DNA from 3 places in the Kitasatospora sp. NPDC052896 genome. Region 1 is predicted to be linked to each of the others. Evidence: riboswitches for the same ligand, from Rfam matches in the RefSeq annotation. Region 1 holds a riboswitch; each other region holds the start of a gene.

Region 1 (4,656 bases):
GGCGGAGTAGGCGAGCTGGAGGCTGGTCCTGGGCAGGCCGCGGTAGCGGGCCCGGCGTAGGCCGGTGACGTCGATCGCCTGGTTGATGGTGCCCTCGACACCGGCCCGGAGGGCGTACTTGGTCTGCCAGCTGTCGGTCTTCTGCTCGGCGCGCGCGGCGGCGACGGTCTCGTGCAGCTCGCGGGGCCGCAGGGTGAGCATGCGGTTGCCGCGCGCGGCGGTGGTGCACTTGTCGCGGGAGGGGCAGGTGCCGCAGTCGGAGCGGGCGAACTCGATCACGATGGCGTCGTGGCCGTGCTGCTGGACGGGATACCAGCCGGTGCTGGTGCGGCCTTCGGGGCAGTGGACCTGACGTGCTGTCCAGTCGATATGGAAGGCGCTCTTGTCGAAGCCTTCGGCGGCCCGGGCCTGTCGGGAGTGGTCCGCCAGCAGCGGTGTGATCATGACGATGCCCTCGACTGCGGCGGCGGTGACCAGGTCGGCGGAGGGGTAGCCGGAGTCCAGGTAGTGCTTGCCCGGCTTGACCTGCCGCTCGGTCAGTCGCTGCTGGATGCCGGCGGTGGCGGTCACGTCCGGTGCGGTCGAGGCGGTGGTGACCACGTCCGTGATCAGGTTCGGAGTCCGGATCCCGGCCCCCATCGGGGCGCCGCCGGAGTTGTCGTCGCAGGTCTCGGTGAGGTGGACCTTGTAGCCGCACCAGAACAGCTCGTCTCCCTTGGCGGACCAGCGGGCGTCGCTGTCGTAGGGGGGCGAGCCGCAGATGGCCGGGCGGGACGCCGTCCACCTCGGCCTCCCGCTTCCTGACCACCTCCCGTCCCCGGGCGTCGGTGTGCACGTAGTACGTCTGCATGAAGATCCGCCGCAGCAGCTGGACCGCCTCGATCTCCCGCAGCCACACCGGGGCGCCGGGTGCGTGAATCACGTGCAGCAGCGCGAGGGCGTCCTGGCCGTAGACCTCGGCCAGCCGGTCCCGCTTCGTCTTCGACGAGGGCAGCCGCCATGAATCGACCCTGGCCGCGTAACGCAGTTCCCACTCCGCCACCGGTACCGCTTGTGCGAGCCAGGTCGGAGCGGCCGCGGCCAGCGCCTCCAGCACCGCCCGCACGCTCTCACCGGCAAGCTCCAACCGGTTCAAGTCCCGCACCGCGCTGATGACATGGGTGGAGTCGGTGCGCTGCTTGCCCCCGGCCTCGATCAGCCCCTCCTGGGGGCAGTGTTCCACCAGCCGGTCGAAGACCAGGCGCTCCATGCCGTGCTCGACCAGCCGGGCCCGGAACTTCGCCAGCACCGTGAAGTCGAACCCCGGATCGGTCAGCTCCAGGCCGATCGCGTACTTCCAGTCGGTCGCCCGGACCGCCATCCCGGCTGCCTGGCGGTCGGTCAGGTTCTCCGCGAACTGCAGCACCGTGACCAGCGCCAGCATCCCCGGTGACAGGCCCGGCGCCCCGCGCACCCCGAACGCGGACGCGAACGGCTCGTCCGCGAAGACCTCCGCCAGCTTCTCCCGCGCCCGCATCGCCAGCGTCCCCTTCGGGAAAGCCACCGCCGCGACCAGCGCCGTCTGCTCCGGGACCTCCGGCAGCCCCACCGCCCTCATCGACACCCACCACCCCCGCGATCGCCTGTCCACGAGACGACCACAGAAGCGATCAAGCCGCAGTCACCCGACCTGCGGCCCGAATAGAGCAACAGAGTCCAGCAAGGCCACAAAGCACAACCCGAACGCCGAAATGCGCTCGCCGTTCCTGTCTCTGCGGGTCCGCCCGGTCAACCGCACCATCCGCCGGGCCGCCGACGGATCCCTGCCCGACTGCTGGCTCCTCGTCGAGTGGCCTCCCGACTCCGCCGAGCCCACCGACTACTGGCTTTCGACACTGCCCACCGACACCCCGCTACGCGAGCTGGTACGAATCGCCAAGATTAGATGGCGAGTTGAACACGACTACCGCGAACTCAAGGACGGCCTCGGCCTCGACCACTTCGAAGGCCGCAACTACTCCGGCTGGCACCGCCATGTCACCCTCGCCGCCCTCGCCCAGGCCTTCTGCACCATGCTCAGGCTCGACCCAAAAGTCCCTGCGCCGGCCTGACCCTCCACGCGGTCCTCCGGGAACTCCAGGCCCTCCTGGCCACCTGGACCGGCACCTGCTCCATGTGCGGCCAACCCACACCAACCCCCGAACCCCACCACAGGACCTAACAAAGCCCTACTGGTCGGCAGCCCCCTGGGCTCAGCCCCATCGAGTACGAGGAGGAGTACTACGCCGAACAGGCATCGACCCAACGAACGAACCTGAACACCAATCAACCCACCTTGACCTGCTGATCAGCACCCCCACCCGCCGAGGGAGCCTCGATCACCGCCAGTGTGATGCATGGCACACGTCAATGTAGGGTCAAGACTGCGTATATGTGCGAATCCGTCTATTTGGTGGGTCTAGGGTGATAGAGGTTTTAGAGAGACACCTCGTTCGGTGAGGCGTCTTCACGGACACAGGCCACTGACCCGACGACGTCGAGAGACGCCCAGGGTCAGGACAGATCCTCCCGACCTAAGGGTTGATCCCAAGTGGCTTCCCGCGCAGAGTGTCGCGGGATCACGCCGTGGAGTGCCAAAGCTCTGACGAGTTGGGGTGTGCCGGCCGTGGAGCCGTGCGCTGGAACGTTCCCTGAACACATCGACGACACGCATGGCCCGTGACGGGCCCGGCCGGAAGGAGGCGATGGACATGGACTGCAGTAGTCCGGGCCACAGTAGCCCCTACCCCCGCCTGCTCTCGCTCTCCCATAGCACGCGGTAGACACCCCACCACGAGCACCACTGACGTGTAACCAACCAGGCGCCGGCCGTGCCTGGTTGTGGCGTGGGCTGCTACCGCCTGCCCCGAATCGCCCCTGACCGGGGTATCGGAAGGCTGTCATGACCGACACCACGATCCGAGCGCCGCGCACCGCGGTGCTGGACGACGCCCACGTGGGCGACATCAAGGGTGCCCTGGGCACCATCCGAGTGGACGACGACGCCCCGCGCCAGGGCCTGTCCGCCAAGCTCAAGACCCTGCTGGCGATCGTCGGCCCCGGTCTGATCGTCATGGTCGGCGACAACGACGCCGGTGCCTTCGCCACCTACGGCCAGGCCGGCCAGAACTACGGCACCCACCTGCTGTGGACACTCTTCCTGCTGATACCGGTGCTGTACGTCAACCAGGAGATGGTCCTGCGTCTGGGCGCCGTCACCGGAGTCGGTCACGCCCGCCTCATCCTGGAACGTTTCGGCAAGTTCTGGGGCGCCTTCAGCGTCATCGACCTCTTCCTGCTCAACGCCCTCACCCTGGTCACCGAGTTCATCGGGATCACCCTGGCCACCGGCTACCTCGGTCTACCCAAGGCCGCCTCCGTCGTGCTGGCCGCCGCCATCATCATCGCCTCCGCCTTCACCGGCTCCTTCCGCCGCTTCGAGCGCATCGCCGTCACCCTGTGCGCCGCATCCCTGCTGCTGGTACCGGTCTACTTCCTGGTTCACCCGAAGGCCTCACAGATGGCCCACGACTTCGTGGTCCCGAACATGCCCGGCGGCAGCGGCCAGCTGTCCACCGTCATGCTGCTGATCATCGGCATCGTCGGCACCACCGTCGCCCCCTGGCAGCTCTTCTTCCAGCAGTCCTACGTCATCGACAAGCGCATCACCCCGCGCTTCATGAAGTACGAGCGCATCGACCTGGTGATCGGCCTGGGCGTGGTGATCATCGGCGCCGCCGCGATGATGGGCTTCGCAGCCGCCGCGTTCGCCGGCACCGACGGCTTCGGACAGTTCACCGACACCGCCGGCATCGCCACCGGCCTGGCCCAGACCTCCGGCCACCTGGCCGCAGTGCTGTTCGCGATCGCCCTACTGGACGCCTCGATCATCGGCGCCTTCGCCGTCACGCTCTCCACCGCCTACGCCATCGGCGACGTCTTCGGCATCAAGCACTCACTACACCGCGACCTCAAGGGCGCCAAGGGCTTCTACGCCGTCTACGCCGGCCTGGTCGCCGCCGCCGCGACCATCGTCCTGATCCCGGGATCCCCCCTGGGCCTGCTCACCGAAGGCGTACAGACCCTGGCCGGAGTACTCCTGCCATCAGCCTCCGTGTTCCTCCTGCTGCTCTGCAACGACAAGCAAGTCCTCGGCCCCTGGACCAACGGACCCAAGACCAACGCCTTCACCGCCGTCGTGGTCGCAGTCCTGGTCACCCTCTCGATCATCCTGACCGCCTCCGTCCTCTTCCCCGACATCACCTCCGACACGATCATCGACATCATGGCCACCTGCGCCACCGCCGGTGTACTCGCCGCCGGATACGCCTTCACCAAGCGACACACCAACACCAAGGGAGACCCAACCGACCACACCAACCACACCGACCGCGACACCTGGCGCATGCCCCCACTCCACGAACTGACCAAGCCAGCAATGTCCACCACCCGCAAAATCGGCATGGCCGCACTGCGCACCTACCTGCTGATCGCCATGGCCATGGTCATCATCAAGATCACACAAGTAGCACTCAACAACTAACCCCCCTCACCCCAACCGAAACAGAATCAAAGAGGGGACGTGTCTCACCAACCGATGTGGTGGTGACACGCTGACGAAGACGCAGAGCTGAGCCA
Region 2 (4,656 bases), on a different contig from region 1:
GGAGGGCTGCGGCAACCCCGTCCTGCTGGAGACCTTCGACCGGATGTGGACCGCGAGCGAGCTGGCTCGCCGCTGGTCGGCGCACGGCAATCCCCACCGGGACGGCGTTGGCGAGCACCGCCGGCTGGAGGAGGCGGCGCTGGCCCGCGACGCCGACACCGCGGCCGAAGTACTGGCCCAGCACCTCACCCTGACCGTGGCCGGACTGACCGGCCGCACCCACCACGAACCCACGGAGGAAGCCTGATGCGCCTCGCCAACCCGACCGAACGACCGCACCTGACCACCGACATCGGAGCCACGGCATGACTTCCCTCGAGGCGAGCGCGGGCCGCCACTGCCACAACGTCGTCAATCCCCTGCACTCATGCGTGTACTTCGCGCCGGAGCTGGAGGACGAACTCGCGGCGCTCGGGCTGGAGCGCGGAGCCATGGCCTACTTCGCGGGCCGCGCGGCCCCGCTCGGGGCAGTCGGCGCGGGCACCGTGACGGCGACGTTCTACAACTTCAACCACGCGCGTGTCGCGCGGTACATCCCCGCGGCGTGGGCCATCAGCACGCCGGAGGCGGTGCTCACGGCCCGGCTGCGCGGCGCGCACGGCACACTGCGGCGGCTGCTCGGGGAGCAGGCCCTCGCGTCGAAGGAGATGGCCGAGGCGGCCGGGCTGGCCCTGCGCGCCACCGAAGCGTGCCGCCGAGAGGCGCGGCCGCTGTACGCCGCCAACGCCGACCTCCCCGTGCCGGAGGAACCGCACCTGGCGCTGTGGCACGCCGCGACGCTGCTGCGCGAGCACCGGGGTGACGGTCACCTCGCCGCCCTGGCGGTCGCCGGCCTGTCCGGGATCGAGGCGCTGGTCCTGCACAACGCCACCGGCAAGGCACCGACGTCCGCGCTGTTCATGCGGACCCGCGGATGGTCCGCGGAGCAGTGGGCCGCCGCCCGGGAGCAGTTGCGCGAGCGCGGCCTGCTGGACGGGGCGGGGGATCTCACGGAGTCGGGCGCGGCCCTGCGCGACGAGACCGAGGTGCTCACCGACCGCCTCGACGCCGCCCCGTACGACCACCTCGGCCCGGTCGCCACCAAGCGCCTCACCGAGCTGGCCGAAGGCTTCACCAGAACCCTCAGGGCGGCGGGCGCCTTCCGCGCGGTGCACTTCGGCAAGGGCTGAGCACCGGGCCCACCAGAGCGTCCTTCGCGCCGTCGGGTACTCGGCGGGCAGCTCAACGAGTGCCACGCCGCACCGCCCGCGCCGCTGCCCCACCGCCAGAAGCTCCCGGACCAGCGGCCTGATCGGGGTCGTGACACCCGCCAGGTGGGCTGAGGTCGGGCCTGGACGGCGGACCGGCACCCGCGGACCGGGGCGGGCGGCCCGCCGGCTCCGGTCCGCGGGCGGTGTCGGCCAGCAGTCGGACCAGCTCGGTGGGAAGGTACAGCTGCCGGGCGATCCATCGCGTGTCGTATCCCTGGATCACGAAGACCCACGCGGTGTAGAGGGCGTTGAGGCTGGGGGCCTGCGGGCCGTGCAGCAGCGGGCGGACCGCCTCCACGGGGAAGCCCTCCAGGGTGCGGGCGGTGAACCAGGGCCCGTCCGTCACCCGTTCCGCTGCCCGCTCGGCTCGCGGCACCGGTTGCCGAGGACTTCGGAGCCGGTGCCGGATCAGTCCGAGCACGCCGAGGACCGAGGCGGCCGCGCCGACCAGCGCACCGCCGACCACCGGCCGTTCCCGCACCGGAACCGTGCTCAGCACAACCAGCTCCAGCACTGCCGCCGCGACGGCGACGACCGCAGCCGCACCCTCGCGGGTCCGCGGGCGCGGTACCGCCCTCAGCCGGGCCATGTCCTCCCCTTTCCGTACGTGCCGGCCCGGGTGCCGAGTGGCGGCAGGGGGCCGTGGCGAGAGCGTCAGTCGTGCGGCCGGGCGGCGGCCTCGGTGATGCGGCGCGCGGCGGACAGCGGCAGGTCGGCGTAGCGGGCGAGCCAGCTGGCGCGGTGGCCCTGACGGGCGAGGAGGTACGCGAGGTGTACCCGGGGGTCGTACGCGGAGGCCGGGGTGTTCTCCGTGCCGGACCGGGGACAGGTGCCGGGGTCGTCCAGCCGGTAGGCCCGTTCCAGGCCGTCGTGCAGGGCCAGGGTGACGCGCGGGCAGGTGTGCGCCGGCCTGCGTGCGGCGCGTGTCCGGTGCTGCGACCAAGGTTCTTGACGCATCGTCAGATTCATGGCTGGGTGTGCCCTTCCTTCCTCGGGTGAGGTGGTGAGGGGTTTCCGGTCGGGGGGCGGCAGCCGCCTGCCCTGCGCGCACACCGCGGCGGACCGCGATGGCGTCGGGCCATCCGGACACGTCAGGGGTGCGGAGGGGGAAGGTGGCTACCGCGAGCCCGCGGAAAGCGGGGAGAGGCGCGGGAGGGGCCGATGACGGCCCGGCGTACTGCAACTCGCATCCATGCCTCTCGCCTCCTCGCGGTCGGGGCGCACAGAGGTGTGCGCCGTAGCGACACGGCAAGGAGCGGACCGGTTCCCCTGCGACCGGTTCACCCCAACTCGTCAGAGCTTTGGCACTTCACGGCGTGATCCAACTCCGAAGGAGCGGAAGCCACTTGGGATCAACCCTTAATTCGGGAAGATCTGTCCTGAACCTGGGCGTCTCTCGACGTCGTGGGGTCAGTGGCCTGTGTCCGTGAAGACGCCTCACCGAACGAGGTGCCTTTCAAAACCTCGACAAGACTAGACCCTCTCCGGTCGCACGCTTGCCGTCTTTGCCGAATCTTGACACCAGTGGTCGCGCCGCACGATGCGGCACGGAGCTCCAACACGATGCGAAAGTGGCTGCTGGGAAGGGTGATTACCGGCGAACAGCAGTGCCCGCCACAGCTGTCCCTCCGCCCCGAGGACGGCGTGCAGGTCCGGCTTGACAGTGTGTGAAGAGCGTGCGCCATACTGTGCGACGCGACACCTCGTTCGGTGAGGCGTCTGCACGGATACAGGCCACTGACCCCACGACGTCGAGAGACGCCCAGGATCAGGACAGGTCTCCTCGGATTAAGGGGTGACCCCAAGTGGCTTCCCGCCCATGGAGGGTGGGGATACGCCGTGCAGTGCCGAAACTCTTACGTGAGGGGTGCCGTCCAAGGGGTAGCGCCGGCCGGGCTCGGTTTCGTGCTGCCCTGGACGGGTGGCGACTTCGCCACCCGTGTGGAGAGCGCACCACCGTGCGCGGTTTCAGGAGGAGGTGGTCGGGATGGAACCTGGCAGTAGTCCCAGTGCCCGATCCGCTTTCGCACAGGATGTCCCGCACGCCTGAGCGGTAACCGTCCAATCGGTCCAACTACCTGACTGATCAACCTGGTTCGACGTCCAGCGGCAGGCTGCCCGACTGCTCTTCGGGCCGGTCCGGCCTGCCCGGACGTCCCCTCATCCGTGCCGTTCCGCTTCGCGGTCGTCGTGGGTGCGGTCCCTGCTGCCCGCTCTCCCCTGTCGGTCCCCGTGGCCGCTGTCCGACGCGCCCGAACGCCGGGCGTGGCCCCAGCCTGCTCGCAGGCACGCTCAGATGAGGAAGTGACATGGCTTTCAACTCCACTCGCCAGGCCCCGGAGCGGGATCCCGGCCCCGGCGACACGTCAACGGCCGCCGTGGCCGGCTCGGCGGTGATGGACAGCGCGCACGTCGGTGACATCGTCGGCGCGCTCGGCACGATCAGGCAGGACGACACCGGTCGGCGCAGAACCTGGTGGGAGCGGCTGCGCACGCTGCTGGTGATCATGGGCCCCGGCCTGATCGTGATGGTCGGTGACAACGACGCGGGTGGCGTGGCCACCTACGCCCAGGCCGGTCAGAACTACGGCATGAAGCTGGTCTGGACGCTGGTCCTGCTGATCCCGGTGCTCTACGTCAACCAGGAGATGGTGGTCCGGCTCGGCGCGGTCTCCGGGGTGGGCCACGCCCGGCTGATCTTCGAACGGTTCGGCCGGTTCTGGGGCATGTTCAGTGTGGCCGACCTCTTCCTGGTCAACTCGCTCACCATCGTCACCGAGTTCATCGGCGTCGCCCTCGCGCTGAACTACTTCGGCATCCCCAAGTACGTCTCGGTCCCGCTGGCCGCGGTCCTGCTGTTCGCGGTGGTGGCGGGCGGCTCCTTCCGCCGCTGGGAGCGGTTCCTCTTCGCGCTCATCGCGCTCAACGTGGTCATGTTCCCGATGGCGCTGATGGCGCACCCCAAGGCGGGCGAGACCGCGGCCGGCTTCGTGCCGCAGTTCCCCGGCGGCCTCAACTCCACCCTCCTGCTCATCATCGTCGCGATCGTCGGCACCACCGTCGCCCCCTGGCAGCTGTTCTTCCAGCAGTCCAACGTGGTCGACAAGCGGATCACCCCGCGCTGGATCAAGTACGAGCGGGCCGACCTGTGGATCGGCATCGCCGTCGTGATGATCGGCGCCGTCGCGATCATGGCCACCGCGGCCTTCGTCTTCCAGGGCACCGACCTGTTCGGCCAGTTCAGCGACGCCGGTGGGGTCGCCGACGGCCTCAAGCAGCACGGCAGCCACGCACTCGGCGCGCTGTTCGCGATCGTCCTGCTGGACGCGGCCCTGGTCGGCGCCAACGCGGTCAGCCTCGCCACCACCTACACCCTCGGCGACACCTTCAAGCGGCGGCACTCGCT
Region 3 (4,656 bases), on a different contig from region 1:
GAGCCTATCCGGGCCGCGACGACGGATCAGCCCTCCAGCAGGGTGCGCAGGTCGACCAGCTGGTAGCCCCGGGCCCGGACGGCGTCGATGATCAGCGGCAGTGCCTCGGCGTCGAGGTCGGTGGGCCCGGCCTCACCGCTCTCGTCGACGCCGACGTGCATCTCGACGATCTCCCCCGGCGCCAGCGCGGCCATCACCCGGTCGACCGCCTTCCGCACGGTCATCCCGCCGGGCGTGCCGAGATAGCCGTCGGTGTCGGCGGAGAACTCGATGTCCGCGAAGCCCAGCGCGTTGACCGCGGCGATGCCCTGCGGGGTGGTGGCGCTGTAGGGGAAGCGGAAGAACGGCAACGGCACCACGCCGGTGGCCGCCCGGATCGCCCGGTCGGCCCGCAGGACCTCCTGCTGGGCCTGGTCGGCGGTGAGCCGGTCGAACAGCGGGTGGCTGTAGGAGTGGTTGCCGATGCCGTGCTCGGCCGCCATGGCCCGGGCGGCGGCGGGGTGACGCTCGGCGAACCGCCCGGTGAGGAAGAAGTCGGCGGGCGCGTCGCGCTGCCGCAGCGTCGCCAGCACCTCGGGCACCCCGGTCTCGTCCCAGGCGGCGTTGAAGGTCAGCGCGACCTCCCGGCGGTCGGTGGGCATCCGCCGGTTCTCGCTCCCGAACAGCCGCCCGAGCGACGCGGGCGGCGGCGACCCGCTGGCCGCGGCGGCGGGCACGGTGAGCACGGTGACGGCGAGGAGGGCGACGGCGGCGGCGAAGCGGTTCATGCCCGGTCAACGCCCGCCACCCCCGGCAGGTCACTCTCCTCATTTGCTGTTCCGGCAAGGAACTTTGCCAGCCAGCACCGACTGTCGCACGCTCGCCGAAGGGACACCAGCCAACCAACCCGACCGAGGAGACGACCGATGACCGACACCTCGCCGCAGAGCACCGCCCACGAGTACTGGGAGGAGTTCTACCGCGACCGCGAGAGCCCGTGGGGCCGGGTCCGCAGGCCCAACGAGCCGCTGGTCCGGGAGGTCAGCGAGCTGCCCCCCGGCACCGCGCTGGACCTCGGGTGCTCCGAGGGCACCGACGCGATCTGGCTGGCCGACCGGGGCTGGCGGGTCACCGCCGTCGACGTCTCGGCGACCGCGCTTCGCCGGGCCGCCGCCAACGCGGCCCACGCCGGGGTCGCCGAGTGGATCGACTGGCAGCGGCACGACCTGTCGCAGTCGTTCCCCGCCGGCCACTTCGACCTGGTGTCCGCCCAGTTCCTGCACTCCCCGGTCGAGCTGGAGGGCGAACGGACGGCCATCCTGCGCCGGGCGGCCGAGGCCGTGGCACCGGGCGGGGTGCTGCTGATCGTCGGTCACGCGGGCTGGCCCTCGTGGCAGCACACCCCGCACTTCGACTACCACTTCCCCACCACCGCGGAGGTCCTCGACTCGCTCGACCTCGCGCCGGGCCGGTGGCGGGTCGAGCGCGACGAGCTGTTCACCCGCGAGCTGACCGACCCGGACGGCCTGCCCGGCACCCGCGAGGACAACGTCCTGCGGTTGCGCCACACCGCGTAGCGGCGACCACTCGGGCGACGGCCGGGAACCCGGCGCCGGTGAGCCCGGCCGCGACGTCCCCCAGCGCCCGGGCGGTCGCCGGGTCCGGCGCGACCCGGGACGGACGGTCCGAGCAGGCGGGTCGGCGAGGGGCGGCAGCGACAGGTCGGTGAGGGGCGGACGGGCCGAGGTGGTCGGCCGGTGCCCGCGGCCGGCCGGCAGGCATCACCTCCCAACGTCAAGAGTCGGCAAAATGGTCAATCGGTCGCCCGGCGGCAGCTAGGCTTGTTGAGGTTTGCAGAAGGCACCTCGTTCGGTGAGGCGTCTGCACGGACACAGGCCACTGACCCCACGACGTCGAGAGACGCCCAGGTTCAGGACAGATCTTCCCGGCTTAAGGGTTGATCCCAAGTGGCTTCCAGTCCTTCGGGCTTGGATCACGCCGTGCAGTGCCAAAGCTCTGACGGGTTGGGGTGATCCGGCGGCTCGGGCGCGCCGGTGAGCTCCTTGCCGAGTCGATGACGCACCGAAGACGGTGCGTCCGGCCGGGAGGAGGCGAGAGACATGGATTGCAGTAGTCCGGGCCACCATGGCCCCCATTCCCGCCTGTCGTCGCCCCTCCCCGCCCTGCGATAACGACCCGACCAGCCAAGCCTTCTGACTCAGCGTCAGTTCATCGGCCCGCGCCGACGCGGATCACCCGCCGGGCGGCGCGCCGCCGTGCGCACCCGACTCCCCACCGTCACCCGGGAGTTCGGGCGACCCACCATGACCACCACCACCGAGAGGAGGCCGTCTGTGATCACGGCCCTCGACCACGTCCAGCTCAGCGCACCGCCCGGCAGCGAAGCACTGCTCCGGGCCTTCTACTGCGACATCCTGCAGCTGGCCGAGATCCCGAAGCCGGCGCCGCTGACCGACCGGGGCGGCTGCTGGTTCGCGGCCGACGGCGGCCGGGTCCGGCTCTACCTGGGGATCGAGGAGCGCTTCCGACCCACCACCAAGGCTCACCCCGGACTGGCGGTCAGCGAGATCGACGACTTCGCGGCACGCCTGGCGGATCTCGGTGCGTTGGTGGTCTGGGACGAGAGCCTGCCGCCGCACCGCCGCTTCTACACCCAGGACCCGGTCGGCAACCTGCTGGAGTTCGTCGAATCCGTTCCCGAGTGCCGGCCGGCACCGGACCAGGTCCTGCTCGCCGGACGGCACGGCTGAGCCTCCCGGGTGGTGACCGGCGGGTGTCCCGGTGGCGGCGCCGGCTCGGCGGCCGATCCGCTGGTAGCTTCGCCAGCCGTTGCCAGGCAGCCGAGCGGCCCGCGGCCGAAGGACCGGGGCCGGTCGCCCAAGGACGGAGGCAGATGTGATCGATGAGAGCCGACGGGTTCCCCCTTTGAGCCGCAGGGACTTCCTCGCCTCGGCCGGCCTGGCCGCGGCCGGGCCGGCCGTGGTCGCCCCGCCCGCGGCGGCCGCACCCACCGCGACCCCCGGCGCGACCCCCGGCGGAGCGGTCGCGCGACTGCTGGCGGTGCCCGGCGACCGGCGTGACGTCCATTGGATCAGGGCGGCGCTCCAGGTCGCGGTGGAGCTGGAGTTCGCCACCATCCCGCCGTACCTCTGCGCCTGGTGGTCAGTCAGGGATCGTGGCCACCAGGCGGCCCGGCTGATCCGCCGCATCGTGAACGACGAGATGTACCACATGGGCCTGGCCTGCAACCTGCTGGTGGCGGTGGGCGGCCGGCCCCGGATCGCCGATGCCGTGCCCTCGTACCCCGGCCCGCTCCCGGGCGGAGTCCGGCCCGGACTGATCGTCCACCTCTCCGGGCTCACCAAGGAGTACGTGCACGAGGTGCTGATGAGGATCGAGACCCCGGAGACCCCCCTCGCCCGGATGGCGGGCGGACCGCCGAGCATCGGCGCCTTCTACACCGGGCTGCTGGAGGCGTTCCGCGACGTCCGGCCCGAACTCTCGGCCGAGGGCCAGCTGGCCGACCGGATCGGCCCGGACCGACTGCTCCCGATGGAGAGCCTGGACGACGTCGAGCAGGCGATCGAGATCATCAAGGAGCAGGGCGAGGGCACCTCCGGGTCGCCCGACAGCCGGTTCGACTCCGAGACCCCGGCCCACTACTACGCGTTCGGCGAGATCTACCACGAGCACCGGCTGCGGCGGGTCGACGGCGTCTGGGAGTTCACCGGCGAGCGGGTGCCCTTCCCCGAGGTCAGCCCGATGGGGTCGGTCCCGGCGGGCGGCTGGACCGCCCCGCGGCCCGAGGCCGAGCGGCTGCTCCGCCGGTTCGACGCCACCTTCACCGAAATGCTGCGTCGTCTGGAGGCCGCCTGGACGGCCGGCGACCCGGGCACGCTGCGCGCCGCCGTGCACGCCATGCGGGCGATGGAGGGCCCGGCGCTCAGCCTGATGGAGATCCCGCTGCCCGACGGGCACGGCGTCTACGGCCCGCAGTTCCGCCCGGTCACGACGTAGCGGGTGCCGCTCAGGCCGGTGTGGCGGCCAGGTCGGCGGCGATGGCGGCCAGCACCCGCGGTCCCGCCTCCCCGGTCAGGAAGAAGTGCCCACCGGGGAACATCCGCACCGAGCACTCCGCCCGGCTGACGGCGGACCAGGCCGCCAGGCCGTCCCGGTCCATCCGGTCCTCCTCCCCGCCGAAGACCGAGAGCGGACACTCCAGCCGCCCGCCCGCGGGCGGCTGGAAGGAGTCGACGATCCGGTAGTCGGACCGCAGCACCGGCAGGACCAGCTCCAGCAGCTCCGGCATCGCCAGCACCTCCTCCGGGGTGCCGCCGTTGCGCCGCAGCTCCTCCACCAGCCGCTGGTCGCTCCAGGTCAGGCGCTCCGGCACGGTCCGCCAGGCCCCGGGTCCCTCGCAGCCGCTGAGCAGCAGCCGGGACGGCTCGCGCAGGCCGGCCCGTTGGGCCGCCAGGGCCACCCCGTAGCCGAGCAGCGCGCCCATGCTGTGCCCGAAGAGCGCGTACGGGCGGGAGAACAGCGGGGCCAGCCCCTCGAAGGCGGCCGCCACAGCGGTCGGGTAGTCCGTCAACCGCTCCTCCCCCAACCGGGTCTCCCGCCCGGGCAGCTGCACCGCGACCAGCTCGACCTCCTCCG

What was found. A riboswitch is a leader RNA that binds a small molecule or an ion and turns the genes downstream of it on or off. The one in region 1 is predicted to bind magnesium.
Region 2: another riboswitch for magnesium. It lies ahead of ACIGXM_RS15680 (hypothetical protein); the one in region 1 lies ahead of ACIGXM_RS35655 (NRAMP family divalent metal transporter).
Region 3: another riboswitch for magnesium. It lies ahead of ACIGXM_RS27600 (VOC family protein); the one in region 1 lies ahead of ACIGXM_RS35655 (NRAMP family divalent metal transporter).

What each region holds. Positions count from the first base shown of each region.
Region 1 covers NZ_JBITZU010000039.1:22,822-27,477, reverse strand. Annotated here, with positions in the region: gene ACIGXM_RS35670 (transposase) at 1-705, opposite strand, end outside; partial or broken gene ACIGXM_RS35665 (transposase) at 1,298-1,423, opposite strand; gene ACIGXM_RS35660 (transposase) at 1,731-2,090, shown strand; M-box (ykoK) riboswitch at 2,460-2,640, shown strand; gene ACIGXM_RS35655 (NRAMP family divalent metal transporter) at 2,921-4,561, shown strand.
Region 2 covers NZ_JBITZU010000006.1:234,271-238,926, reverse strand. Annotated here, with positions in the region: gene ACIGXM_RS15695 (GntR family transcriptional regulator) at 1-247, shown strand, start outside; gene ACIGXM_RS15690 (hypothetical protein) at 306-1,169, shown strand; gene ACIGXM_RS15685 (hypothetical protein) at 1,222-1,839, opposite strand; gene ACIGXM_RS15680 (hypothetical protein) at 1,905-2,207, opposite strand; M-box (ykoK) riboswitch at 2,528-2,706, opposite strand; M-box (ykoK) riboswitch at 2,946-3,124, shown strand; gene ACIGXM_RS15675 (NRAMP family divalent metal transporter) at 3,560-4,656, shown strand, end outside.
Region 3 covers NZ_JBITZU010000018.1:94,494-99,149, reverse strand. Annotated here, with positions in the region: gene ACIGXM_RS27610 (polysaccharide deacetylase family protein) at 27-767, opposite strand; gene ACIGXM_RS27605 (class I SAM-dependent methyltransferase) at 906-1,556, shown strand; M-box (ykoK) riboswitch at 1,837-2,015, shown strand; gene ACIGXM_RS27600 (VOC family protein) at 2,334-2,750, shown strand; gene ACIGXM_RS27595 (ferritin-like protein) at 2,926-4,017, shown strand; gene ACIGXM_RS27590 (thioesterase II family protein) at 4,028-4,656, opposite strand, start outside.